2 regions of the Streptomyces sp. NBC_00012 genome follow, and region 1 is predicted to be linked to the other one. Evidence: riboswitches for the same ligand, from Rfam matches in the RefSeq annotation. Region 1 holds a riboswitch; the other holds the start of a gene.
What was found. A riboswitch is a leader RNA that binds a small molecule or an ion and turns the genes downstream of it on or off. The one in region 1 is predicted to bind glycine.

Region 1 (7,011 bases):
GCTGTCCATCCCGGAGCTGTACATGCTCGCGCTGTGGCTGCACGGCGACGCCGAGGCCGACGCCGCCGGCGGGGCGCTCGCCCCCGCCGATCTCCTGGTCCCGCTGGCTCCGGCCCCACCGGGCATCGCGGCTCATCGCCCGCACCGGGTCGCCGATCTGCTCCGCGTGATGACCCTGCGCATCACCCCCGGCCCCGGCCCCCTGCTCGGATCACCTGCCTGAGAACCGGACCCCCGTACGAGAACGCTGTGCCCCGCCACCGTCCCTGGTGGCGGGGCACGGCGCTGAAGGGGCGCACTTCGATGCCCGTCCGGACTAGCCCGGTCCGGTCACCCCGAACCACCCGAAGTGACAGTGCAGTTGCGGTGAACCGTCCGTGCGGGTGACGCGTCCTTCGAGTAAGGAGAAGTGCTGCTGCGAAATCCCTGCGGAATGACGCCCGTGGGGCAACACTGGGACCGGACCGATCGATACGGGGGGCGGCTATGAACACCTCATCCAGCCGCAGGACATTCACTACAACGCAGCGAAAGAACCCAGCCATGTGCCAGCACCAGCCACCATGCCCGACCGCCGACTCAGCCGACCGGGAAGCCGCCCGTCTGACGGCCCACCACCCGGAGCAGGGCTGGAGCCTGCTGTGCAACGGAGTCCTGCTCTTCGAGGACACCGGTGAGCTGCTCCCCGACGGCCAGATCATCGCTCCGCACCGGCCCCTGGGGACCGACCGGGTGATGAGGGCCGCCTGACCGCGGCCGGTAAGAGCTGGGGCCGGCCCGGAGAATCCTCCGAACCGGCCCCGACGCATGTCCGCGTCACTCCTCCGCGCTCACGACTCAGTTGTCGTACTCGTCCAGCGGCGGGCAGGAGCAGACGAGGTTACGGTCACCGAAGGCGCCGTCGATCCGGCGCACCGGCGGCCAGTACTTGTCGGCGGCCGAGACCCCGGCCGGGAAGACCGCCACCTCACGGCTGTACCCGTGCTTCCACTCCCCGCCCAGCATCGCCGCGGTGTGCGGAGCGTTGTGCAGCGGGTTGTCCTCCGCGCTCCACTCGCCGGAGGCCACCTTCTCGACCTCGCCACGAATGGCGATCATCGTGTCGCAGAACCGGTCGAGCTCCGCGAGGTTCTCGCTCTCGGTCGGCTCGATCATCAGCGTCCCGGCAACCGGGAACGACATGGTCGGCGAGTGGAAGCCGTAGTCGATCAGACGCTTGGCGATGTCGTCAACGCTGACGCCGGTGGACTTGGAGATCGGCCGCAGGTCCACGATGCACTCGTGCGCGACCAGACCGGCCGGGCCGTTGTACAGGATCGGGTAGTGCGGCTCCAGACGCTTGGCGATGTAGTTGGCCGCGAGCACGGCGACCTGCGTCGCGCGCTTCAGGCCCTCCCCGCCCATCAGGCGTACGTACGCCCAGGAGATGGGGAGGATGCCGGCCGAGCCCCACGGGGCGGCCGAGATCGGTCCGACACCGGTCTCGGGGCCGGCGGCAGGCTGCAGCGGGTGGTTCGGCAGGTACGGGGCGAGGTGCGCGCGCACCCCGACCGGGCCGACGCCGGGGCCGCCACCGCCGTGCGGGATGCAGAAGGTCTTGTGCAGGTTCAGGTGCGAGACGTCGCCGCCGAACCGGCCCGGCTTGGCGAGGCCCACCAGCGCGTTGAGGTTGGCGCCGTCGACGTACACCTGGCCGCCGGCGTCGTGCACCTCGGCGCAGATGTCGGCGACGTGCTCCTCGAACACGCCGTGCGTCGACGGGTACGTGATCATGAGTACGGCGAGCTCGTCGCGGTGCTTCTCGATCTTGGCGCGGAGGTCCTCGATGTCCACCTCACCGTCGTCGGCGGTCTTCACCACGACGACCTTCATGCCGGCCATGACGGCGCTGGCCGCGTTGGTGCCGTGCGCGGAGGACGGGATGAGGCAGACGATGCGCTGGTCGTCACCGTTGGCCCGGTGGTACGCCCGCACGGCCAGCAGGCCCGCGAACTCGCCCTGCGACCCCGCGTTCGGCTGGATGGAGACCGCGTCGTAGCCGGTGACCTCGGCGAGGCGCTCCTCCAGCTCGCGGATGAGGGTGAGGAAGCCCTGCGCCTGCTCGGCCGGCGCGAAGGGGTGCAGCGCGCCGAACTCGGGCCAGGTGATCGACTCCATCTCGGTGGTCGCGTTCAGCTTCATGGTGCAGGAGCCGAGCGGGATCATGCCGCGGTCCAGCGCGTAGTCCCGGTCGGCGAGCTTGCGCAGGTAGCGCAGCATCGCGGTCTCGGAGCGGTGCTGGTGGAAGACCGGGTGGGTGAGGATCTCGTCGGTGCGCAGCAGCGCCTCGGGCAGCGTGTCGGCGGTGGTGGCGTCCAGCGCCTCTATGTCCCCGTCGGCGCCGAAGGCGGCCCAGACGGCGGCGATCTGCGTACGGGTCGTGGTCTCGTCGCAGGCGAGGGAGACCAGGTCGGCGTCGACGAACCGCAGGTTGACCCCGCGCTCGCGGGCGGCGACGACGGTCTCGGCAGCCCGGCCCGGGACGCGCACGGTGAGGGTGTCGAAGAAGGCGCCGGTCACGACGTCGACCCCGGCGGCGCGCAGGCCCTCGGCCAGGATCGTCGCGTAGCGGTGGGTGCGCCCCGCGATCGTCCGCAGCCCGTCCGGGCCGTGGTACACCGCGTACATTCCGGCCATGACGGCGAGCAGCACCTGGGCGGTACAGATGTTGCTGGTGGCCTTCTCGCGGCGGATGTGCTGCTCGCGGGTCTGCAGGGCCAGCCGGTAGGCCTTGTTGCCGTCCGCGTCGACGGAGACACCGACGAGGCGGCCTGGAAGGCTGCGGGCGAACTTCTCACGCACGGCCATGAATCCGGCGTGCGGTCCGCCGAAGCCCATCGGCACACCGAAGCGCTGCGTGGTGCCGACCGCGATGTCCGCGCCCAGGTCACCGGGCGAGGTGAGCAGGGTCAGGGCGAGCAGATCGGCGGCGACCGTGACGATCGCACCCAGCTCGTGGGCCTGGTCCATGACGGGCTTGATGTCCCGGACGGCTCCGGAGGCACCCGGGTACTGCACCAGCACGCCGAAGACACCGCGCTCGGCGATCTCCACCGGGATGCCCTCGGACAGGTCGGCGACGACGACCTCGACACCGGTCGGCTCGGCGCGGGTCTCGATGACCGCGATCGTCTGCGGCAGGGCGTCGGCGTCGACCAGGAAGACACCGTTCTTCACCTTGCCGACACGCCTGGAGAGAGCCATGGCCTCGGCGGCCGCGGTGCCCTCGTCGAGCAGCGAGGCGCCGGAGGTCGGCAGCCCGGTCAGCTCGGCGACCATCGTCTGGAAGTTGAGCAGCGCCTCCAGCCGGCCCTGCGAGATCTCCGGCTGGTACGGCGTGTAGGCCGTGTACCAGGCGGGGTTCTCCATGACGTTGCGCAGGATCACCGGCGGGGTGAAGGTGCCGTAGTAGCCGAGCCCGATCATCGGGGCCAGCACCTGGTTGCGGTCCGCGAGCTCGCGGAGCTCGGCGAGGACCTCGGCCTCGGTGCGCGCGGCCGGCAATCCGAGCGCCTCGGCGCTCTTGATGACGTCGGGCACCGCTGCAGCGGTGAGTTCGTCCAGCGAGCCGTAACCGACCTGGGCGAGCATCTTCGACTGCGCCTCGGCATCGGGTCCGATGTGGCGCTGCTCGAACGGAATGCCCTGCTCCAGCTGGGAGAGCGGAGTGCGACGGGGGGTCATGGTGGAGGCCTCCTGGTCTGTCACGACCTGCGAGGGGCACCACGGCGTGGGTGCCCGAACGGCCTCCCCCTCTGTCATCTCAACCTGAGAGCTTCACCGGCGCGCGCTGCGGCGTACCGGCTTTCACCGTCGGTGAGGAAGGGACTCGCACCGGCACTCGGCCGCACGAAACCCGCCCTGCTTTCCAGAGTGACCTCGTCCGTGCGGTACGGGGGCCTGAGAGATTCCGGGGAGGATTTGCTCCTTCGGCGCCTTCGGATCAGCTCCGGAGGACTCTCCCGCACGGGGTCAGCAGCCATGACCAGCCTACCAGCGGGGTTCGTGGCTGATTTCTCGAGTGGCCAACCACCCGGATCTGCCTTTTTGTAGTGCTTGTGGAGTAGCCGCGACCAGTGGGAGGGACCGTGCAGACCGACATCGATCCGCGCCGCCTGATCGGCCGCAAGGCGTTCGACCGCAAGGGCACCAAGATCGGGACCGTGGACGAGGTGTACCTCGACGACGCGACCGGTGTGCCCGAGTGGGCAGCCGTACGTACCGGACTCTTCAGCCGGGACGCGTTCGTCCCGCTGGAACCCAGCGAATTCGTGGAGGACACGCTCCGCATCCCCTTCGACCGTGCACTGATCAAAGACGCACCGGACTTCGGTGTCGGCCGCCATCTCTCGCCGGAACAGGAGCTACAGCTCTACCGGCACTACGGTCTGGACTCCCCGCCCGAGGAGATCGGCCCGGACAGGGACTTCGGCAGGCTGGCAGGCCAGGACGAGTAGTCCACCGGGTCCCGCACCAGAGGCAGCGGGTCGGCGGGCCGCAGTTCCGGGTCGTCGATCCGGAACGTTCGCACCCGGCCGGGCTCCGATCCGGGCTCCTCGAACCGCACCGTCACCCGGCCGACACCACTGCCCTGCACCCAGCCATGGCCGTACGCCTCATGGTGTACGTCGTGGCCGGCGGGCCAGCGCCGTGCGGCGCGCTGCTCGGCGGTCTCCGGGGCATCCGCCCCGGGGTCGCCCGGCGGCTCGCCCCCGTCGTCCCCCGCCGGTGCCGCCCCCTCCGCCGATTCCTCGGCCGATTGCCTGGCGGCCTCCTCTGCCGCGGTCCGCTCACCGGCGGCCTGGGCGAAGAGATCCTCCTGGGTGTAGTCGGCAAGCCCCGTCACGCCCACTCCCAGGAGCCGGACTCCCCCGGTGGTGTCAACGGCCTCCAGGAGCCGTGCGGCGGCCTCACGGACCACTGTGGGGTCGTCCGTGGGCCCACGGAGGGTCTCGGACCTCGTGAGGGTGGAGAAGTCGTACCGGCGCACCTTCAGCACCACGGTGCGCCCGGACCTCCCCGCGCCCCGCAGCCGCTCGACGCACCGGTCGGCCAGCCGCTCGACCTCCGTCCTGATCCGCACCCGGTCGTGCAGGTCGGCGTCGAAGGTGTCCTCGACGGATACCGATTTCGCGTCCCGCTCAGCGACCACCGGCCGGTCGTCGTACCCGAACGCCATGCGGTGCAGCGAGCCGCCGTGCGCCTTACCCAGCAGGCGTACGAGTTCGTCCTCGCCCGCCTCTACCAGATCGTCGACCGTCGTCATCCCCGCACGGCGCAGATGATCCGCCGTCGCCGGCCCGACACCGGGAAGGGTCCGCACCGACATGGGCGCGAGCAGCTCCCGCTCCGTGCCCGGCTCTATGAGCAGCAGGCCGTCCGGCTTCGCCTCCTCCGAAGCGATCTTGGCCAGCATCTTGGAGCCGGCGAGCCCGACCGAGCCGGTGAGCCCGGTGACCGCCTTGATGGCCGTACGCAGCTGCTCGCCGATCTCCAGCGCCGAAGCCGCGTCATCGGCCGTCCCCCCGGCCTCCAGGTCCACGAAGGCCTCGTCGAGGCTGAGGGGCTCCACCAGCGGTGAGAGCCGGGCGAGCAGCTCCATCACCTGGTCGCTCACAGTCCGGTACAGCTGGAAGCGCGGCACCAGATAGGCCGCGTTGGGCGCCAGCCGCCGCGCCTGCGCCGTGGGCATCGCCGAGTGCACCCCGAAGCGACGAGCCTCGTACGACGCGGTGGCGACGACTCCGCGCGGCCCGAGCCCGCCCACCACGACCGGCTTTCCGAGCAGGCTGGGCTTCGCCGCCTGCTCGGCAGAGGCGTAGAAGGCATCCATGTCCAGATGCAGGATGGTGGGCGCGGCTCTCACATCAATCGATGCTGCCCTACGGCACTGACAATCGCCTCGCCCGAACCAGGTGCCGCGTCAGCCGGCGCGGTTGCGCCGCCGCGCGAGCTCATCGGTGGGGTTGTTCCCGATGAGGGTCTCACCGGTGTCCACCCGCTCCCCGTGCAGCTGCGAGAGGGCGGCGTCGACGTCCTGCCACACCACACCCACCGCGATGCCGAAGACCCCCTGCCCGCCCTGGAGCAGGCTGACGACCTCGTCGGGCGAGGAGCACTCGTAGACCGTCGCCCCGTCACTCATCAGCGTCATCCGCTCGAGATCCTGGAATCCGCGGGCCCGTAGATGCTGAACCGTGGTGCGGATGTTCTGGAGTGCCACGCCGGTGTCCAGGAAACGCTTCACGATCTTCAACAGGACGACGTCCCGGAAGCTGTAGAGCCGCTGCGTGCCGGAGCCGTACGCCGGACGCACGCTCGGCTCCACCAGCCCCGTGCGCGCCCAGTAGTCGAGCTGCCGGTAGGTGATCCCGGCTGCCGCGCAGGCGGTCGGCCCGCGGTAGCCGATGTCGTTGGCCGAAGCCGCTCCTTCCCCCGCCACCGCCGCCGGTTGAACCGGTTGCACGATGGTGTGGTCGGCTGTACTCCCCTGCTGCGGATACGGCCCACCCGCTGCCGTACCGTCGCCGCTGCTTCTCACGCCGACCTCCGTCCTTGACCTGCCATCTCGAAGGTAGGCAGTCACTCGGGGTGCGTCAACGATCGCCACACTCGGCACGCCGAGTGATAATCACCCTGAGGGTGGTTTCCCGTGTCTCTCGAGCGGGAAAGGCTTGCCGGATGCGCTGACGGTGACCCCGAAGAACGGTCACTGACTGTTGGTGCCGAAATCCTCCGGGGAGATCTGATCGAGGAACTCGCGGAACTTCTCCACCTCATCCTCCTGCTCGTCCGGGATGGCGATGCCGGCGTCGTCCAGCACTCCGTCACTGCCGTAGATCGGCGTTCCGGTGCGCAATGCGAGCGCTATGGCGTCGGACGGCCGGGCGCTCACCTCGACCCCGCTGGCGAAGACCAGCTCCGCGTAGAAGACCCCTTCCCGAAGGTCCGTGATGCGGACCTCGGTGAGCT
Region 2 (7,011 bases), 4.6 Mb from region 1:
CAGGGGCAAGTCGTGGGCTATCGGGTTCCCTTGGGGTCCAGGGCGTCGCGCAGCCCGTCCCCGAAGAGGTTGAAGGCCAGCACGGTGATGAAGATCGTCACGCCGGGGAAGACCATGAACATCGGGTCGTGCTCGTAGGTCTCCAGGGCGTCCCGCAGCATTCCGCCCCAGGAGGCCGTCGGCGGCCGGACACCGGCGCCGAGGAAGCTGAGGGCCGCCTCGGTGAGGATGTTGGTGGGGATCATCAGCGTCGCGTAGACGGTGATCGGCGCCACCAGGTTGGGCAGCAGCTCGCGGAAGAGGATGTGCGTGCGCCCGCCGCCGAGGCTGCGCGCCGCCTCCACGTACTCGCGCTCGCGCAGCGAGAGCGTCTGCCCGCGGACGATGCGTCCGACGTACGGCCACCCGAAGAAGCCGATGACGGCGACCAGCACGGCGATGCGTACGCCGCTGCCGGTGAGGCCGAGCAGATCGTCGGGGAGGACCGAGACCAGGGAGATGATGAAGAGGAGCTGCGGGAAGGAGAGCAGCACGTCCATGACCCGGCTGATCACCGCGTCCACCCAGCCGCCGAAGTATCCGGCGATGATCCCGAAGAGGGTGCCGAGGGCGACGGCGACCAGGGCCGCCAGGAAGGCCACGAGCAGCGAGATCCGGGCGCCGTAGACGATCCGGCTGAAGACGTCGCGGCCCTTGTTCGGCTCGACGCCGAACAGGTAGTCGCCGCTCACGCCGCCGAGGCTGCCCGTGGGGAGATTGGTCAGCGGGTCGAGCATGTCCTGGTGGAACTCGTTCGGCGGGTGCCCGAACAGGCTCACGATCAGCGGCGCGAAGACGGCCACCACGATCAGGACGAGGACAACGATGCCACCCGTCAGAGCAACCTTGTCCTGCTTCAGGCGGTTCCAGGCGATCTGCTTGAGAGACCGTCCCTCGACCTTCTTCACCCCGGAGTCGACGGCGGGACCGCCGGCTGCGACCGGATCCGCTTCCTTGGTCGGCTCGTGCAGTGGTGCCGTCATCGTGGCAAGGACCCCTCTCAACCGGCGGTGGCCGGGCCGAACTGGCCGCTGTGGCGGCGCGATCAGTCAGTCGTACGCAGAGGCGGCAAGACGCCCTTGCTGCGGGAGTCTTCATTGCCGTTACGACTGGTAGCCATACCGACAGGCGAATGGATGCCTAACCGTGATGCGCCCTGGGGTGTTCCGTTATCCGGACGGATGTGAACGCCCGCCGAACACAGGTCAGTTGATACGGAAGGGGGCACGCGATCGGATACGCGTCGCTTTCATCACCAGACATGCCGAGCACGGAAATCTCGGACATGGACGACCGGACGGGGTCATCGGGCCGGTGAACGTGCGGACACATTCGGGGAGTTGGCGCCTTACGGCCGCGTTACGGAAAATCCGGCGCGTACACGCGCATTCCGGACCACGGGGACGGAACGGTCCCGCACGGGTCAGTACGCGCCCTGCGGCGGGTAGCCGTACCCCGCGACGGGGGCCGCCGGGGCATGCGCCTCGCGGTCGTAGAACGGGCGGGCGTTGGCGCGCAGCCACATCGCGACCGGGTCGTACTCGTCGGACATCGCGACGGTGGAGACGGGCAGCCCCTCCGGGACGGCGGAGATCGACTGCTGCATCATCGCGCGCGCCGCGTCCACCGAGGGCGGGCTCGTGTCGTAGAGGTCGAGGCCGACGGTGAGGTACGGGACCCCGAGCGCGGGCTGCACCCAGGCGCGGCGCAGCGAGCGGATCGCCGGGGTGTGGTGGGCGTTCTGCGTGAGCAGGGCGTAGAACTGCGGGATCTCGATGGCCGGCTCGGTGAGCCGGAGCGGGCCCGCGGGCATCCGGTCGAGGCCGGTGGCGACCCGGCGCAGATCCAGCCAGGGGATGCCCACTCCGCCGCCCGGGGCGTGCGGGTTGAGCCAGATGCCCCAGCGGTCGGGGAAGAGGGTGCGGGCGATGTCCCGGCCGCCGACCAGCTCGTGGGCGCGGTTCCAGCCGCTGGCCGAGAGCTCCTGGGCGGAGGTCACGCAGGGGGCGTAGCCGAGGCCGTCGATCTCCATGTTTCCGTACTGGGCGTCGGGTGAGCCCGCCTGGCCCTGCCAGAGGAGCATCCAGATCCGGCCGTTCGCGAGGGCCTGCAGCAGCGCCTCGTACGCGTCGTAGCGCCCGGGCGTCACTTGGCGCAGCATGTGCTCGACCTGTCCGGCCGCCGCGGTGCCTGACGCACTCACCTGGTCCCGCCCCTCTTCGATCCACTGTGTCGGCCCCGCCGCCCCGGGCACACGGGTGCGGCGTGATGCCGAGGCACCAGCCATGAAACCAGCTTATGCGCCGGTCCTGACACCGACTTGACGCCATGGGTCGAAGCGGTGTTCCACGGACAGGCCGGTCTTATATGCCCGCTCGCTGGTAGAACGGCCGGATCCGCTCCCGCATCCAGTCGCCGACCGGGTCCTGTGCCACATCGAGCAGAACGAGATTGACCTGCCAGGGCACCTCGACCCGGCCAAGAGCGCGGCCGAGGGCGTCCATCGGGGCATTGCGGCCGGCGCCCTCCCAGGTGGAGAACTCGACGCCGATGAAGAGCACGGGGTCACCGCCCTCGATGCTGGCCAGCGCCCGGCGGGCGGAGAGCACGACGCCGCTCTCCTCGAACTCACCGGCCGCCGCGGCGAGGAAGTCGACCGGCTCCTCCTTCCAGTCCGGCTCGTACAGCCGGACCCTGCCGCCGCTGGCCGGCCCGTCCAGCGGGGTGCGCCCGGCCCGGCAGAGTTCGGCCACGGCGGGCGGCGGCAGCGGCATCCCGACCGCGCCGCCCGGGTTCACCGCGATGCCGAGCTGCGGGGGCAGTCCGCGGGCGAAGTCGCGGGCGGGCGCGACGGTGAAGGACATATGGGTACCGACACAGGCGAGGAACTGCTGTTCGGAGCTGAAGACGGGGACGTACGCCGCGCCCTCGATCTCCACCGTCGGCAGATCCAGGGCCGCCGAGTCGGGCCCCCCGCCGTTGGGCAGCGGCACCCAGACCTGACTGCGGCCGAGCACCTCGACGAGCCGTCCGCCCGCCTCCGGGCTGCCCACCGAGGCCATCAGCACTTCTTCGAGCTCATTGGCCGGCCATCCGCCCTGCGGATGGGACCGGACCTGCGCCGGAACGTCCACTGCTTCCCCTTCTCGCCCAAGCTTTCCGGCAGAAGATTAACGCCCGGCTCCGCCGCCGCCCCGGCCCCGCGGCCCCGGCTGAGGGCCGTCCCGCCCGCCAGGGATCACGGAACAGCCTTATCGGTCCCCGGGCCGCCCGTCCGCGAACGCGATCCGGCCGAGCCTTCCTGCCGCCTCCCGGTCCAGCAGCACCGCCGAGGCGCACCCGGGCGGCAGCACGCCTGCCTCGGTCGCCCGCAGCAGCCTGCCCACCGCCCTGCGGTGCCGGGCGAAGGCGTATCCCGATACGCCGCGTCCGCGCTCGCGCTGGCCCTCCCTGGCGGTCTGCGGCGTGACGTCGAGCAGGACCAGGTGCAGGCCCCGGCCCCGGCGGCGGGCATCACGGGCCAGCCAGCCGCGCACCCACGCCTGGGTTCCGCAGTCGTGGACGACGGCGGACTCCCCGGAACGCAGCACCCGCCACAGCCCCCAGTAGTGGGCGACGCGGACGAGCGGGCGGTAGAGGGCGTACGGGAGTAAGCGGGGCACGACCCGCGCCCAGCGGTCCCGGGTGTCCTGGGAGTCGATGGCGTGCGCCGTGGTCACCGCCCGCCGGATGAGCGTCGACTTGCCGCTGCCGGGCAGCCCGGAGACCACCACCACATCGCCCGCCGCGAAGTGCAGGCCGCGCGGGCTGCGCCCGGACCGCTGCCGCAGATCCCGCACCACGGGCGCGTGCGCGCCCGACGCCGCCCTCGCCGGGGCACCCGCCTGTGCGGGCATCGCGCCGTGCGCGACCCCCGCGGTCGTCGCGTACCGCTGCAACGTCATCGCCCTCCCCTGTCGGCTCACCCCACGCATGCCCCTGAAGTGTAAAGAAAAGGTAATGCGACACAACCGCCCACGCCGCTGATTTCCCACGGGGGACCGGGGCCCCACTCCGGCCCGATGCGTGCGATGATGACCCGGCCAACTGCATAAAGGCCGCTTGAATCCGCGCGGGAGAGTTCCGGTCACTTTCTGTGCCGGGCGCCGAAGGAGCAAGTTCCTCCCTTGAATCTCTCAGGCCCCGTACCGCGTGGATGAGGCAGATCTGAAAAGCGGGCCGCTTCGCGGCTCCACCCAAGGTGCAAGCCGAAGCCCTCCAGGGGCTCTCGGCGAACCTCTCAGGTTCCGATGACAGATGGGGAGGGATCGTCCTCGTCGTCATGCCCTGGGAGCCATATCCATGAGCACCGCCCCCCGCCTCACCGCCCTCGATGCCCTGCACCGTTCGCTGGGCGCGACCATGACCGACTTCGCGGGCTGGGACATGCCCCTGCGGTACGCCAGCGAGCGCGACGAGCACAACGCGGTGCGCACGAGGGCCGGCCTCTTCGACCTGTCGCACATGGGAGAGATCACCGTCACCGGCCCCGCGGCCGCGGCCTTCCTGAACTTCGCGCTGGTCGGCAACATCGGCACCGTCGCCGTGGGCCGGGCCCGCTACACGATGATCTGCGCCGAGGACGGCGGCATCCTGGACGACCTGATCGTCTACCGCCTGGGTGACACCGAATACATGGTCGTCGCCAACGCCGGTAACGCCCAGATCGTGCTGGACGCGCTGACGGCACGCGCCGAGGGCTTCGACGCCGAGGTGCGCGACGACCGCGACGCGTACGCGCTGCTCGCCGTCCAGGGCCCGGAGTCCCCGGCCATCCTGGCCTCCGTCACCGACGCCGACCTGGACGGTCTGAAGTACTACGCCGGCCTGCCCGGCACGGTCGCCGGTGTCCCCGCGCTGATCGCCCGGACCGGCTACACCGGCGAGGACGGCTTCGAGCTGTTCGTCGCCCCCGTCCACGCCGAGCAGCTGTGGAAGGCGCTGACCGAGGCGGGCGCCTCCCGTGGCCTGATCCCGTGCGGGCTCTCCTGCCGCGACACGCTGCGCCTGGAGGCGGGCATGCCGCTGTACGGGCACGAGCTGACCACGGGGCTCACCCCGTTCGACGCCGGTCTCGGCCGGGTCGTGAAGTTCGAGAAGGAGGGCGACTTCGTCGGCCGCAAGGCCCTCGAAGCCGCCGCCGAGCGCGCCGAGACCGCCCCGCCGCGCAAGCTGGTCGGGCTCGTCGCCGAGGGCCGCCGGGTGCCGCGCGCCGGCTTCTCGGTGGTCGCCGCCGGTGAGGTCGTCGGCGAGGTCACCTCGGGCGCCCCGTCCCCGACCCTGGGCAAGCCGATCGCCATGGCCTACGTCGACGCCGCGCACGCCACGCCCGGCACCGAGGGCGTCGCAGTGGACATCCGGGGCACCCACGAGCCGTACGAGGTCGTGGCGCTGCCGTTCTACAAGCGCCAGAAGTGACGTCGGCGCTCATCGAGAAGTGACGCAGTCGCGTCTCACACCGTAAGACCACCGTTCATCAGCACTCCCCCGCGTACAGGAGAATTCAGGTCATGAGCAACCCCCAGCAGCTGCGTTACAGCAAGGAGCACGAGTGGCTGTCGGCCGTCGAGGACGGTGTGGCCACGATCGGTATCACCGAGCACGCGGCCAACGCGCTCGGCGATGTCGTCTTCGTCCAGCTTCCCGAGGTCGGTGACCCGGTGACCGCGGGCGAGACCTGCGGTGAGCTGGAGTCGACCAAGTCGGTCAGCGACCTGTACTCCCCGGTGACCGGCGAGGTCACCGAGGCGAACCAGGACGTCGTGGAAGACCCGTCGCTGGTGAACTCCGCTCCCTTCGAGGGCGGCTGGCTGTTCAAGGTACGCGTCGCGGAGGTGCCGGACGACCTGCTCTCCGCCGACGAGTACACCGAGTTCTCCGGCAACTAAAGACCCAAAGGGACCACCTGATGTCGCTTCTCAACTCCTCCCTCCACGAGCTGGACCCGGACGTCGCCGCCGCTGTCGACGCCGAGCTCCACCGTCAGCAGTCCACCCTCGAGATGATCGCCTCGGAGAACTTCGCTCCGGTCGCGGTCATGGAGGCCCAGGGCTCCGTCCTCACCAACAAGTACGCCGAGGGCTACCCGGGCCGCCGCTACTACGGTGGCTGCGAGCACGTAGACGTCGTCGAGCAGATCGCCATCGACCGCATCAAGGCGCTGTTCGGCGCCGAGGCCGCGAACGTCCAGCCGCACTCCGGTGCGCAGGCCAACGCCGCCGCGATGTTCGCGCTGCTCAAGCCGGGCGACACGATCATGGGCCTGAGCCTGGCCCACGGCGGTCACCTGACCCACGGCATGAAGATCAACTTCTCCGGCAAGCTCTACAACGTGGTCCCGTACCACGTCGACGAGACCGGCGTCGTGGACATGGCCGAGGTCGAGCGTCTGGCCAAGGAGTCCAAGCCGAAGCTGATCGTCGCCGGCTGGTCCGCGTACCCGCGTCAGCTGGACTTCGCCGCCTTCCGCCGCATCGCGGACGAGGTCGGCGCGTACCTGATGGTCGACATGGCGCACTTCGCCGGCCTGGTGGCCGCGGGGCTGCACCCCAACCCGGTGCCGCACGCCCACGTCGTCACGACCACCACGCACAAGACCCTCGGCGGTCCGCGCGGTGGCGTCATCCTGTCGACGCAGGAGCTCGCCAAGAAGATCAACTCCGCGGTCTTCCCGGGCCAGCAGGGCGGCCCGCTGGAGCACGTGATCGCGGCCAAGGCGGTCTCGTTCAAGGTCGCTGCGACCGATGAGTTCAAGGAGCGCCAGCAGCGCACCCTGGACGGCGCCCGCATCCTCGCCGAGCGCCTGGTCCAGCCGGACGTCACCGAGGTCGGTGTCTCCGTGCTGTCCGGCGGTACGGACGTCCACCTGGTCCTGGTCGACCTGCGCAACTCCGAGCTGGACGGCCAGCAGGCCGAGGACCGGCTGCACGAGCT

Region 2: linked by a shared signal. The riboswitch ahead of gcvT (glycine cleavage system aminomethyltransferase GcvT) and the one ahead of gcvP (aminomethyl-transferring glycine dehydrogenase) in region 1 are both predicted to bind glycine.

What each region holds. Positions count from the first base shown of each region.
Region 1 covers NZ_CP108309.1:7,376,159-7,383,169, reverse strand. The annotation lists gene OHA19_RS33625 (hypothetical protein) at 1-223, shown strand, start outside; gene OHA19_RS33620 (DUF5999 family protein) at 544-750, shown strand; gene gcvP (aminomethyl-transferring glycine dehydrogenase) at 838-3,723, opposite strand; glycine riboswitch at 3,918-4,014, opposite strand; gene OHA19_RS33610 (PRC-barrel domain-containing protein) at 4,128-4,496, shown strand; gene OHA19_RS33605 (DNA polymerase IV) at 4,421-5,905, opposite strand; gene OHA19_RS33600 (MerR family transcriptional regulator) at 5,963-6,580, opposite strand; gene OHA19_RS33595 (bifunctional nuclease family protein) at 6,749-7,011, opposite strand, start outside.
Region 2 covers NZ_CP108309.1:2,737,785-2,744,795, forward strand. The annotation lists gene OHA19_RS12505 (ABC transporter permease) at 18-1,022, opposite strand; gene OHA19_RS12510 (enhanced serine sensitivity protein SseB C-terminal domain-containing protein) at 1,463-2,242, opposite strand; gene OHA19_RS12515 (enhanced serine sensitivity protein SseB) at 2,403-3,173, opposite strand; gene OHA19_RS12520 (AAA family ATPase) at 3,291-3,983, opposite strand; glycine riboswitch at 4,142-4,239, shown strand; gene gcvT (glycine cleavage system aminomethyltransferase GcvT) at 4,381-5,496, shown strand; gene gcvH (glycine cleavage system protein GcvH) at 5,589-5,966, shown strand; gene glyA (serine hydroxymethyltransferase) at 5,987-7,011, shown strand, end outside.